DNA from 3 places in the Mucilaginibacter rubeus genome. Region 2 is predicted to be linked to each of the others. Evidence: riboswitches for the same ligand, from Rfam matches in the RefSeq annotation. Region 2 holds a riboswitch; each other region holds the start of a gene.
What was found. A riboswitch is a leader RNA that binds a small molecule or an ion and turns the genes downstream of it on or off. The one in region 2 is predicted to bind cobalamin.
Positions count from the first base shown of each region.

Region 1: another riboswitch for cobalamin. It lies ahead of metE (5-methyltetrahydropteroyltriglutamate--homocysteine S-methyltransferase); the one in region 2 lies ahead of DEO27_RS09860 (TonB-dependent receptor plug domain-containing protein).
Region 3: another riboswitch for cobalamin. It lies ahead of DEO27_RS23505 (TonB-dependent receptor plug domain-containing protein); the one in region 2 lies ahead of DEO27_RS09860 (TonB-dependent receptor plug domain-containing protein).

Region 1 is NZ_CP043450.1:4,062,578-4,066,868, forward strand. It holds gene DEO27_RS15915 (glycosyltransferase family 4 protein) at 1-934, shown strand, start outside; gene DEO27_RS15920 (Lrp/AsnC family transcriptional regulator) at 937-1,446, opposite strand; cobalamin riboswitch at 1,580-1,776, shown strand; gene metE (5-methyltetrahydropteroyltriglutamate--homocysteine S-methyltransferase) at 1,930-4,230, shown strand.
Region 2 is NZ_CP043450.1:2,412,140-2,416,430, reverse strand. It holds gene DEO27_RS09860 (TonB-dependent receptor plug domain-containing protein) at 1-1,959, opposite strand, end outside; cobalamin riboswitch at 2,053-2,250, opposite strand; gene DEO27_RS09855 (serine hydrolase) at 2,297-3,553, shown strand; gene DEO27_RS09850 (SRPBCC family protein) at 3,618-4,291, shown strand, end outside.
Region 3 is NZ_CP043450.1:5,880,444-5,884,734, reverse strand. It holds gene DEO27_RS23515 (SusD/RagB family nutrient-binding outer membrane lipoprotein) at 1-1,782, shown strand, start outside; tRNA gene DEO27_RS23510 (tRNA-Ala) at 1,932-2,005, opposite strand; cobalamin riboswitch at 2,220-2,420, shown strand; gene DEO27_RS23505 (TonB-dependent receptor plug domain-containing protein) at 2,523-4,291, shown strand, end outside.

The DNA.
Region 1 (4,291 bases), 1.7 Mb from region 2:
CGCGTTCGGCAATCCCCGCAATAGCAGGGTTATCCGCCGTTTTACCGGGCTCAAAGTGCTCAGGGTTTTACACAAGTTTCATAAGGAAACCCAGATTATCGGCATGTTAAGTTTCTGGCTTGGCAAATGTGCTTATATCGGTAATATGTTTGCCCGCAGATATGGGCTGAAGCATTACATCTGGCTGTTGGGACAGGATGCAAAAGCTGGTAACAAATATTTCGCGAAAACAAAACCAACTGCAGATAGATTGATTGCTTTATCCGATTTCCTGGTACGTGAGTTCAGCAAAAACTATGGCATGACACCGGCACATGTAATACCGGTTGGTATTGATGTAACCCGCTTTAAAGAATCCTATACCGAACGGAATATTGATATTATTGGAGCAGGCTCATTGATCCCATTAAAACAATACGATGTGTTTTTAGAAGTAATTGCTTCGCTGAAAACAACTATACCCGATGTAAAAGCTGTAATTATTGGCGAGGGTACTGAAATGAAGCGTCTAAAGGAAATGGCTGCAGCACTTGGCCTGACAAATAATGTTTCCTTTGCAGGCAGGTTGCCTCATGAAGAGGTATTACAAATGATGCAGCGTGCCAAGGTATTTTTACACACCTCAAATTATGAAGGTTTCGGTGCGGTTTGCCTGGAGGCATTGTACGCCGGGGCGCAGGTTTTGAGTTTTGTAAAACCAATGGACGCTGCAATTGAAAACTGGCATATTGCTGTTGATAAAACGGAGATGGTTAATAAGCTTGAAAGTTTACTAACCAACCCGGATGCCAGCTATCAAAGCGTTTTACCGTTCAATATACAGCGAAATGCAAGAGCGATGATGCAGCTATTTGAATCGGGCGAGGCAATTGATATAAGGGTTCAACCTGCACCCGCTTCAATCCCGAGTCAGCAATTAATGCAACAGGATTAATCTTACAAATTGATATTATAAGAGTTCTTATTCTCGCACATCACAAAAGTACTATGCGTACTCCCGATGCTGGTAACAGAGCCCAGTTTATTAAATACAAAATCCTGGTAATGTTTCATATCCCTCGCATAAACTTTAAGCAGAAAGTCGAAATCCCCGGAAATATTATAGCATTCCACTACCTCTTTAAGCCTTAGGATATCGGTCACAAAGCTATGGCCTATACTTTTATCGTGCTGTTTAAGTTTGATATTGCAAAAAACAATTAAACCATAATTAAGCTTTTCGGCATCAATCAACGCTATGTATTTTTTGATGTAACCGTTTGCCTTTAGGCGTTTTACCCTTTCAAAAACCGGCGTTGGCGAAAGGTTTACTTTGGCCGCCAGTTCTTTTATAGTTAGTTCCGAATCGTCGCCCAGCAGCTTGAGCAATTGTATATCTGTATCGTCCAGTTCTTCCATAGAATATTTTTCTTTTATCGCGAAGATTACAACCTTCAAATAGTTCAATAATCTTAAATAAAAACCAAATGTAGATTTTTAAACCTATTTAAGTACGATTAATTAGTTATTAAATCTCAACTATTAGCTTTGTTCAGAATTTAATCCTAAAACAAGGATCAAATCACAACAAAAGTTCTTTACTTTCTCTACCGGAAAAGGTTGTCCCATAAGCTATGGGAAATTAAAAGGGAACCGTGTGCAAATCACGGGCTGTCGCGCAACTGTAAATAACAAGAAAGTTTCGGCCTGCAATGTCCACTGACCACCAAACAGCGGTTGGGAAGGACGGCGGAAATGTTATAAGCCAGGATACCTGCCCTTTTCGGAAAGACGATGCTTTCGCGAAATAAAGCAAATGGTCTGACCTGATGGTTTTCAATAGCCGGCAATAGCCTGCTCGAACGCCTTAGTATGCCCTGTTTTTTCGTGAAGCGCTGTAAAGTTTGTAAAAACACTTTCAACTGTTTTCTAACTAAAATCTTTAAAGAAATGCTAACGCAAAACCTCGGTTATCCGCGAATAGGTAGCCAAAGACAACTCAAAAAAGCCTGCGAACAATTCTGGGCAGGTAAAATCGACCTGAAAGAATTAAAGGAAGTTGCCCGTAAAATCAAAGAAGAGAACTGGCAAACCCAGTTGGATGCAGGTATCGACCTGATCCCCTGCAACGATTTTAGCTTTTACGACCAGGTATTAGACACCAGCCTGATGCTGGGCGTTATTCCTCAGCGTTATTCGCCTGTACTATCCCAGGTAAAAGCCAACAGCGAAATTGACCTTTATTTTGCCATGGCCCGTGGTTATCAGAAAGATGGCCTTGATATTACCGCCATGGAAATGACCAAATGGCTGGATACCAATTATCATTACATTGTTCCTGAATTTACCGCTAACCAGGAGTTCAGCATTTTTCACGAAAACATTTTTGGCGAATACAACAGCGCTAAACAGCAATTGGGACAAAAAGCTAAGCCGGTATTGGTTGGCCCCGTAAGCTACCTGCTGCTGGGCAAAGAGAAAGAAGCAGGCTTTGAGCGTGTTGACCTGATCAAAAAGTTAGTCCCTGTTTATATCGAGATCATTAACCGCCTGAAACAACAGGGCGCGGAATGGATCCAGCTTGATGAGCCATGCCTGGCGCTTGATCTGTCGAAGAAAGAAAAAGAAGCGTTTGAATTTGCCTACCGCTCAATTGCCAACAGGGTAAGCGGCGTTAAGTTATTGGTAGCAACCTATTTTGAAGCTTTACTGGATAATACCCAACTGGCTGTTAATCTTCCTGTAGCTGCGCTGCATTTAGATCTTGTACGCGCTCCCGAACAACTGGACGAAGTTCTCGCACTGATCCCGGCTCACCTTAAACTCTCTCTCGGCCTGGTTGACGGGCGTAACGTATGGAAAAACGACTACGAAAAATCGCTAAGCCTGATCAATAAAGCTGTTGAGAAATTGGGTACCGAAAGGGTGATTATCGCTCCTTCGTGCTCGTTGCTGCATAGCCCGATAGATCTTGACCTTGAAACGGCCATCGATCCTGAAATTAAACACTGGATGGCATTTGCCAAACAAAAGCTAAATGAGATAAGTGAACTGAAGCAGATAACCGAAGGAAATAACGATTTGCTTGAAACGAATATAAAAGCGATCGCCAGTAGAAGATCGTCACAAAAAGTGCATAAGCAAGCAGTGAAAGACCGTGTGGCGGCTATTACCGCAGCTGATGCTACCCGCCAAAGCGCTTTCCCGGTACGTCAGCAACTGCAGCGTGAGCGTTTTAACTTACCATCATTCCCTACTACTACCATTGGTTCCTTCCCGCAAACAGATGATATCCGCCAGCTACGAGCTAAATTAAAAAAGGGCGACTTAACCCTCGAACAATATGAAAAGGAAATAGAGCAGGCAACTATCGAAGCTATTCGCTGGCAGGAAGAAATTGGCTTGGATGTACTGGTACACGGCGAATTTGAGCGCAACGATATGGTTGAATATTTTGGCGAACAGCTTGATGGCTTCCTGTTCAGTAAAAATGGCTGGGTACAAAGCTATGGCAGCCGCTGCGTAAAACCGCCGGTAATTTATGGCGATGTAAGTCGCCCGAAAGATATGACCGTACGCTGGAGCGCGTTTGCTGCTGCACAAACAGACAAACCGATGAAGGGTATGCTAACTGGTCCGGTAACTATTTTACAATGGTCGTTTGTGCGTGATGATCAGCCGAGGGATGTTACTACCAACCAGATCGCTTTGGCTATTCATGATGAAGTTTTGGCGTTGGAAGCCGCTGGTATTGGCATTGTACAAATTGATGAGGCAGCCATTCGTGAGGGTTTGCCGTTGCGGAAAGCTAAGCGCCCGCATTACCTGGATTGGGCAGTTAACGCGTTCCGGATCACCGCCAGTGGCGTTCAGGACCAAACACAGATCCACACGCATATGTGTTACAGCGAGTTTAACGATATCATTGAACATATAGCGGCGATGGATGCCGATGTAATCACGATTGAAACATCGAGGTCGCAAATGGAACTATTACAGGCATTTGCCCATTTTGAATATCCAAACGAGATAGGCCCGGGTGTGTATGACATCCATTCGCCACGAGTACCCACAACCCAGGAAATGGCTTCCCTTCTGGCCAAAGCAGCCGATCTGCTCCCGGCGCAACATCTATGGGTAAATCCCGATTGCGGCTTAAAAACCCGCAAATGGCCCGAAACCAAAGCCGCTTTAGAAAACATGGTGGCCGCAGCCAGACAGGCAAGGGAACAAATTAGCGTAGAAGCGTAATTAGTTAGCAGATGTTGCTTTAACTGAAATATTAAATCCTCTTTTGAGAGGGGCGCGGAGG
Region 2 (4,291 bases):
ATTAAATAGGTTGTTTACTTCAAAAGATGCTGCAACCGGCTTTAATCCCGCCAGGAAATTATACACAAATGAGGCATCGCTTACCGAATACCTGGGCAGATAGTATTCGGGGACGTTATTGCTGTTCTGGTATCTTGATGACGAAAAAATCTCATTATAATATATCCCAAACTGCTTATGCGTGAGTCCGGCATTTAACGCCAGGGTATGTTTTGGGGTATATGGAATCTGTTCCAGATAGTATAAATCTGTTGGATTGGTTACATCAAGCGCCTGTTGATAGGTATAAGCAACACTTAACAAACCTTTCCAATTGTAAAAAGGCTTAAATCCACTTTTTAAGATAACGTCAAGTCCTTTAATATCTACTCTACCTAAGTTAACAACCGAAGGTGTTTCCGGCGATCTTGTCGGGATGTAGGAGATCTTGTCTTTTACATGATTATAATAAGCATCGGCGCTAATGTTGATATAATCAAAAATACCTGTTAGGCTTTTGGTATAAGCTGCACCAATATTATACTGATCTGTGTATTCCGGCTTTAGAGATCGTGGTACAATGGCATAATAATATTGCTCAGCAAAAGTGGTATTGCGGAAGGTACTCTTGTAATAAGCCCTTAAAAGCAGGTTTTGACTTGTAAATGGTTTATATGTAGCGATAACCGCGGGAGTAAATGCCGACCGTGACGCCGCCGCTGGTCCGCTTTTAACCTCGTCATGTATATACGTATTCAGCAAATTAGCTTGCAAACGCCATTTCCCTATATTCAAATCTGTGGCTATAACATTGAATAAACTTGTACGGGTTGGGAAAGCATATTTATAAACATCAGATTGCAGGTTGCTGATATCAGCATCTGAAGAATAAGAGATTTTCCAATCAGACGTTAGATTGTATGCTAATGCTCCCGACAAATAAAAATCGTTTTGGCGATAATGCTCGTCAATTAAGCCACTGTTATTGTAGACACCTGTATCAAGATACCGTACATAGCTATGCGCGTATTTTGCATTAATCAATAACTGCAAACCACTAACCGCCTTATGCAAATAACCCGACTGGATAAAAAAGTCGCGGTTTTGCAGCCTTTGGTTGGTAGGAGCCGCGTAATAAACAACCGGCCCGGGTAATCCCCGCTTTGAATTATAAAAATTAAATTGAAGATTAAATTTATCGCTATCCGATTTTGCCCAGTATAAGCCCCCGTCTGCCTGCTGAACGTGCACATCGCCGTTCTTGCGGGTTGCCAGGGTATCAGAGCCATCGCCGGCCTCTCGATATTTATATCTCCCGTTAGCTTCCTGAACGGAACTGTTTATAACGAATGACCAATATTTGCTGAGCCTCTGCTGCCACTGCAAATAAGGGTTCACCAATCCGAATGAACCGCCTTTAATTCCGGCTATAATATTATAAGGCTTCCGTGCATCTAATACCGGATGGATAGTCCTAATAGCAAGTACATTGGCCGAAGCATAAGCACGGGCCGTTTGCAAAATATCAGTTGGCTGGGCGTTGTATAAAACAATTTCTTCAACATTGTTCAGGTTGAACTTACTCAGATCGATTTGACCATTCTGCGCATCATTAAGCTGCACCCCGTTGTACAAAACTGCCGTATTATCGGCACCAAGACTACGTACCGAAACAGTCTTCAAGCCACCGATGCCACCGTAATCCGAAATATTAACACCGGCGAAATTCCGGATGGCATCAGCCACATTAAATGATGCGGTTCGTTTAAAATCGTTTGTGGATATGGATTGCGCAGGGGCCGAGCTCTGAATTTGAGGAATAGCCGACGATGACACTTTAACCTCATTAAGTTTCTTTGTGGTATCTGATTGGGCCAAAGCCTTGCTGCCTAACGCTACCTGGGTAACTACCAATAACAAACAACCCCCTTTTATAGGTAAGCGTTGTTTGTAAAAAAATACAGGTAAGCGTTTTTTCATATCCGCGACAAAACTCAATTGTTGGAAGATTTTGAAATGAAAACACACCAAATGAAGAGCATTCACATTCAAGCTTCAATCCCCGAAAGCTATGAATAAATATAACGCCTTGGCAGGTCTTCTGACTTACTCCCCATTTTGCCTGGTCTTCCCTCCTGTTTACAGAAAGTGACTTTATAGATTGGCAACGGTTATGGAGCTTACAGCTGCGGGACAGTTACGGACTCACACCGTATTCCCTTTTAATTCATTAAAAAATAGTTTAATGAAACCTAAAGCGCCGTAAAAGTACAATAAGTATCTGTTAACCTCAAACTACATAGTTATATTTAGCAGAATGAAACGTTTCTTCTTTTTACTACTGCTGATGCAGGCTTTTTGCAGCTTTGCCCAACAGCCCGATACCGTTTTTCTAAAAAGCTTGCTAAACAATCATCCCGAGTTATTTTCTGGTATATTAAATCATGGTACGCAAAACGAAGTACAAATTATATATACCCGGATAGACAGGGACAAAAACAATATCCCACACTTTACAACGTATAGCTATCGCCTTAATCCTCATCACTATTTTTACCCCGCCAGCACCGTAAAACTGCCTACAGCCATATTTGCCCTTGAAAAGTTAAATGAGTTAAAAGCAAAAGGTTTAAACCGCAAATCGGTCATGATCACCGATAGTTCATTTGCTGGTCAAACTAAAGTTAAGGTGGATACGTCGTCTTCAACCGGTTTACCCAGTATCGAAAATTATATCAAAAAGATCTTGCTGGTAAGCGATAATGACGCTTATAACCGGCTTTATGAATTTGTTGGCCGGGCAGAGATCAACCAAAAGCTCAAGAAATACAGGCTGAACAATACCCGCATTGTGGGCCGCCTCGCCATTGGCGACGCGGGTGAAAGTACAAGGCACACCAATCCCATAGATTTTTTTCATCACGATAAACTGGTTTATCACAAGCCCGGGCTTTATGATGCTTTAAACTATCCCATGCAATTGGAAAATATGCTGCAGGGCAAAGCTTATTTAGATAGCAGTGACCGGCTGGTTAATAAACCACTTGACTTTTCCGAAAAGAACGTTTATTCCCTTGCCGATCAACAGATGGTTCTTAAACGGCTGCTGTTTCCGGAAACTTTTCCAAAAGCACAACAATTTAATTTAACCGCAGATGATTATCACTTCCTCTATCGCTATATGAGCACCCTCCCCACCGAAAATTTAAAACCTACCTATCATCGGCCCGAATACTTTCCGGCATTTTGTAAGTTTCTATTTTATGGAGGCGATAGTACGGCTGTAATAAATCCGGATATCAGGATCTTTAATAAAGTTGGCGACAGCTATGGTTATGATATTGACAACGCCTATATAGTCGACTTTAAAAACAAGGTGGAGTTTCTGCTCAGCGCGGTTGTGCAGTCAAACGAAGATGGTATATTGAATGATAATAAATATGAGTATGCAACGGTTTGCCTGCCTTTCCTGAAAAACCTTGGACAAGTCATATATCAATATGAATTAAAGCGCCCCAAAAAGCATTTACCCGATTTAACTAAACTTAAATTCAGCTATAGCAATAAGCAATAAAATTCACTTCAGGAAAACTTAGTAGCGCCAAAGGTGTTTTAAAAACGACAATTATTTAAAACCTATGGCAACTACGATAGTAAAATATACCGACAATTATCCCGTACTCTACGGCGATGACCGCATAAACCTGAACTGGCCGGAGCGTTTTACCTCCATAGCCGGTGGAATGAAGCTTGGTTTTTCGGGCTTTAAAAACATCTTTAAAAATCCGCTTGCAAGCATCGTAAAGATTGGAGCGGGTGGATACCTTTTAAACCGTGGCATTACCGGTCATTGCGAACTTTATAAACGTATTGGCAAACTATCAACCAATCCAATAAACGTTAATATCCGGTCGTCATTTACAGTCAATAAACCGAGGGAAAAGGTTTATCAATTTTGGCGCAAACTGGATAATTTACCGCTTTTCATGAAACACCTGGAAAGCGTGGAAGTAATTGATTCAAAATATTCACATTGGACACTCAAATTACCAAAAAATGTGGCTACAGTTAGCTGGCATGCCGAAATTGTGCATGATGAGCCTAACGAAATGATTGGATGGAGCTCACTTTCCGATTCCACGATCAATAACGCAGGTAAGGTTCGCTTTCAGGATACTATAGATGGTCAGGGAACCATTGTCGATGTTGTCATCAGCTATCAGCCGCCTGCTGGTGGTGTAGGCGCGGGCATAGCTAAAATACTAAACCCTGTATTCAAAAATATGGTTGATAAGGATATTCAGAATTTTAA
Region 3 (4,291 bases), 3.5 Mb from region 2:
ATCAATAATTCGATCATAGGCGCGCAGCAGGATCCCGGATTATCCGAACGTGTATTTATTTTATACTGGATAGTTGGTGGTCACGGTTTGCAGGATGAGGATGGTGAAACATTTTCGCGCGGTTCATACAGCGACGATTGGACATCTGAATACTACAGGCAATCATCACAATGGATGAATGCCGCAAATAGTGCAATCCAAATTGGTAATGATCAGATAACTAAAGGAACCTCTAAGGCTTACACTAAAAACCTGATCCAGGTTGCAAGGATCTGGAGAGCTTATTTAATGAGCGAGTTTTCTGACAGCTTTGGCCCGATGCCGGTTGATGGTTTTCAGGGGGTAAATCCGGAGTTTAAGGATGTTAAGACAGTTTATTATTTTTTACTTGATGAGTTAAAAGATGCAAGCGCTAAACTTGATCTATCAATAGTAAACCCTGCAAATGTAACTAACGAAGATCCTGCATATAAATACGATTATGCTAAATGGCGTAAATATGCCAACGCTATGCGTATGCGTTTAGCTATGCGTTTGTCTGAAGTTGATCCAGCTAAAGCTAAAGCAGAATTTGAAGCCGCCGCTGCTACCAATGATTTCATTACCGATGCTTCCCAGACCTTCAGTGTGCAGGAATCGCACGGATGGGACCCGCTGGCCAGTGTGTTCAGGAAAGAATCATCATGGATGGGCCTGCCTATGTCCGCAACCTATAACAACCTGGTATTTGGTTTAGGTAGTGTTAAATCTGCCGATCAGCTGGACGCTTCGTTCGCTTCGGCTATTAAACCTGCCGATTGGATGGGACAGCGCTTCTTCGATCAGTTTGCAACCAAGACCAATGACCCGGCTGCCGGATATTGGTTTAACGGTTTGCCAAACACCATCGACCCTCGTGCTTACAAAATATTCAGTATCCCGGGCAACATTACCGATCCTAATTACCCGGCTATTGGCGGAGCCTTTACTGCAACACAAGAGGATTTGAAGGATGCATCTGGTAAAGTAGTTAAAACGCTTACTTCAACCAATACCTGGAATACCAAGGCTGATGGTAACTGGGGAGCTAAAGCATCTATGAATGATGCGATAACTACCAACGGCTTTAAGCCGCTGTTAAACCTGGTATACAGGAATGGTGATAACAAACGTGTATTTTTTGGTCCGTGGGAAACTTATTTCCTTTTAGCAGAAGCTGCAGTACGTGGCTGGACAGTACCTGTTGACGGCAAAACGGCTTATGAAACCGGTATTGCAAAAAGCTTTGAATACTTTGGTACTACAGCAAATTTAGCCACATACCTTGCTTCAACCGATTATAACAGGGTTGGTACCTCGGTTAATTGGGGACATACCACTGAGCCGGCTGCGTCACATACTATGAACTATGAAGATGGTTTGACCGGTGCGGCAGGAACTGTAGCTATTAACTACCCTAAAAATGATCTTTATAAATCAGGTACCGTAAGGAACGATCAGCTGACCAAAATCATCACCCAGAAATACCTGGCGCAGTTGCCGTGGTTACCATTGGAGACCTGGAACGATCACAGAAGACTTGGATTGCCATTCTTTGAAAATCCTGCCGTTGAAGATATCATGCCAGACCTTCCTGCTTTAACCAGCGGAAATTATATGACCAGCAGCGTTAAGTTCTTCCCTCAGCGTTTGAAATATCCATCAACCCTGAGCAACAGTAATATCACTGGTTACAACCAGGCAGTATCCGCCCTTGGCGGCGCCGATGTTGTGTTGACACCGCTTTGGTGGGCTAAACACTAATTCAGGAGCAGATTAAATAATCTGTTCTAATTATAAAAGGGGATGAGTTTATTGCTCATTCCCTTTTTTGTTTTAAAGACCTGGATGACTGGATTGCCGAGTAACAAAAAAGGCTCTACGAGTTTTCGTAAAGCCTTGATTTTTCAGTGTGGAGAATATCGGAGTCGAACCGATGACCTCTTGCATGCCATGCAAGCGCTCTAGCCAGCTGAGCTAATCCCCCGTGGTGGGCTGCAAATATATGATTTTAGGTAATTAACATAAAATTTAAATCTAAACTTTTTTTAGCAGATAAATTGGGGCGAAAAAAACATGGCCGGGCCAATTAATGATTATACTCACCAGTGCATGACACTGCCTCTTGGTTTTATTTATCTCATTAGCGGTGTATTATTTGTTTTACAAACTATCACTTGATTAATTAAACTTTTAATACATAAATTTGCCTCGCTTTTGGTTCACGGATAATTAACGCCCGTGATTAAAAGGGAACCCGGTGTAAATCCGGGACTGTCCCGCAGCTGTAAGCTCCATAACGCCGAAGCCCATTCTTATTGTCACTGTTAGTCGTTTGACTGGCGGGAAGACAGGGCCGGGGGGAGTAAGTCAGAAGACCTGCCACCAGCACATATTAATTCATAGCTTTCGGGGATTGAAGCTGGAATGAGGATACCTTTCGTGTATTTCATTTTTTGTAATTCGTTCTGTTTGCTGTGAGGTTTTTTTAACCCACAACACTCATGAAATTAACTGTGCGCCATACGTTCGCAACGCGTAATGGCTGTATTAAAGGTTTTCTGTGGTTTGTTTCCTTTGGGATAACAACTGCTTGCTGTTGCTTACAGGTTTCAGCGCAATCCCCGGTTCATAAGAAAGATACTACCCAAACAGATTCTACCAGGATCAGGCATCTTAATCAGGTAGATATTCGCGCTGCCAAAACGGATCTTCGCAATACCTCGCCAACGCCGGTACAAGTATTAAAAGGCGAACAATTGCAGCGCCTCAACAGTTTTTCGGTGGCTGATGCCTTGCGCTTTTTTACAGGCGTACAGCTTAAAGATTATGGAGGAGTTGGCGGCTTAAAAACGGTTAATGTACGCAGTTTGGGTACCAATCATGTTGCTGTATTTTATGATGGCATACAATTGGGCAATGCGCAAAACGGGCAGGTTGATCTCGGCCGATTCTCGTTAGATAACATTGAAGAGGTTGATCTTTATAATGGCCAGCGAAGCGAGATTTTTCAATCTGCCAAATCATTTTCGGCAGCAAGCACTATATACTTACAATCAGCCAAACCTAAATTTGAGCCGGGCGAACATACACACATCCGCCTTAATTATAAAACCGGCTCGATGGGGTTAGTGAACCCATCAATACTCTGGCAGCAGAAGTTAAGCGATAAAATAAACAGTACCGTTAGCGCCGAATATATCCAATCAAATGGTCACTATAAATTCAGGTATACCAACGGTGTTTATGATACAACGGCGGTACGCAACAATGGAGATATCGAAGCTTACCGGATAGAGGCGGGGCTTAGGGGAAGTACGGCCGACAGCGCCGCGTGGTCGGTTAAGGGATATAGTTACATTTCAAACCGTGGTTTGCCGGGAGCCATCGTAGCCAATAAATTTAACTATTCGCAAAGGCAATGGGATCGTGATCAGTTTATCCAGGCTAATTATGAAAGCAATACACGTAGCCGTTATAGCTTTAAAGCGATTGCTAAATACAGTGATAATTACGAGCGTTATCTTGATCCTGAGTTTGTAACCACCACAGGCTTCCTGGATAATCGGTTTTATCAACATGAGCTTTATGCTTCCGTAGCTAATCGATACCGTATTTTGCCGGTTTTGGATGTGGCGCTCTCTGCTGATTTTCAATTGAATAACCTCGACGCTAATTTATACCGGTTCCCTTACCCAACCCGCTATACCGAGCTGATTTCATTGGCTTCCCGGCTCAAGTTAGGTCGACTTAACCTGCAGGTGTCTTTGCTGGGCACTTTTGTTAATGATAAGGTGAAGGAATACACAGGTGCCGGGCGTAAAACGGCTTATACCCCAACTGTAACAGCTGGATGGCAAGTGTTGAATAATGGTGATCTGATGCTTCGCGCTTTTTATAAAAATATTTTTCGGCTGCCAACCTTCAATGACTTGTATTATACACTGATTGGCAACACTCAGCTTAGGCCCGAATATGCTAAGCAATACGATGTTGGTTTTACTTATAATCGTCAGTTTAAAAACCGGCTGCTTCAACAGTTTTCGGTACAGGCCGATGTTTATTATAACCAGGTAAACGATAAAATTGTAGCTATTCCGGGGCTCAATTTATTCAGGTGGGTGATGTACAATGTTGGTGATGTACATATAAAAGGAGCGGAGCTTAATGTACAATCCGGTTGGAATGTGGCTGATGAAGTGGTTATCACAGCCGGACTTAATTATACATATCAGCAGGCATTTTATAAAGATGGAGGCATCACCTATCGCTA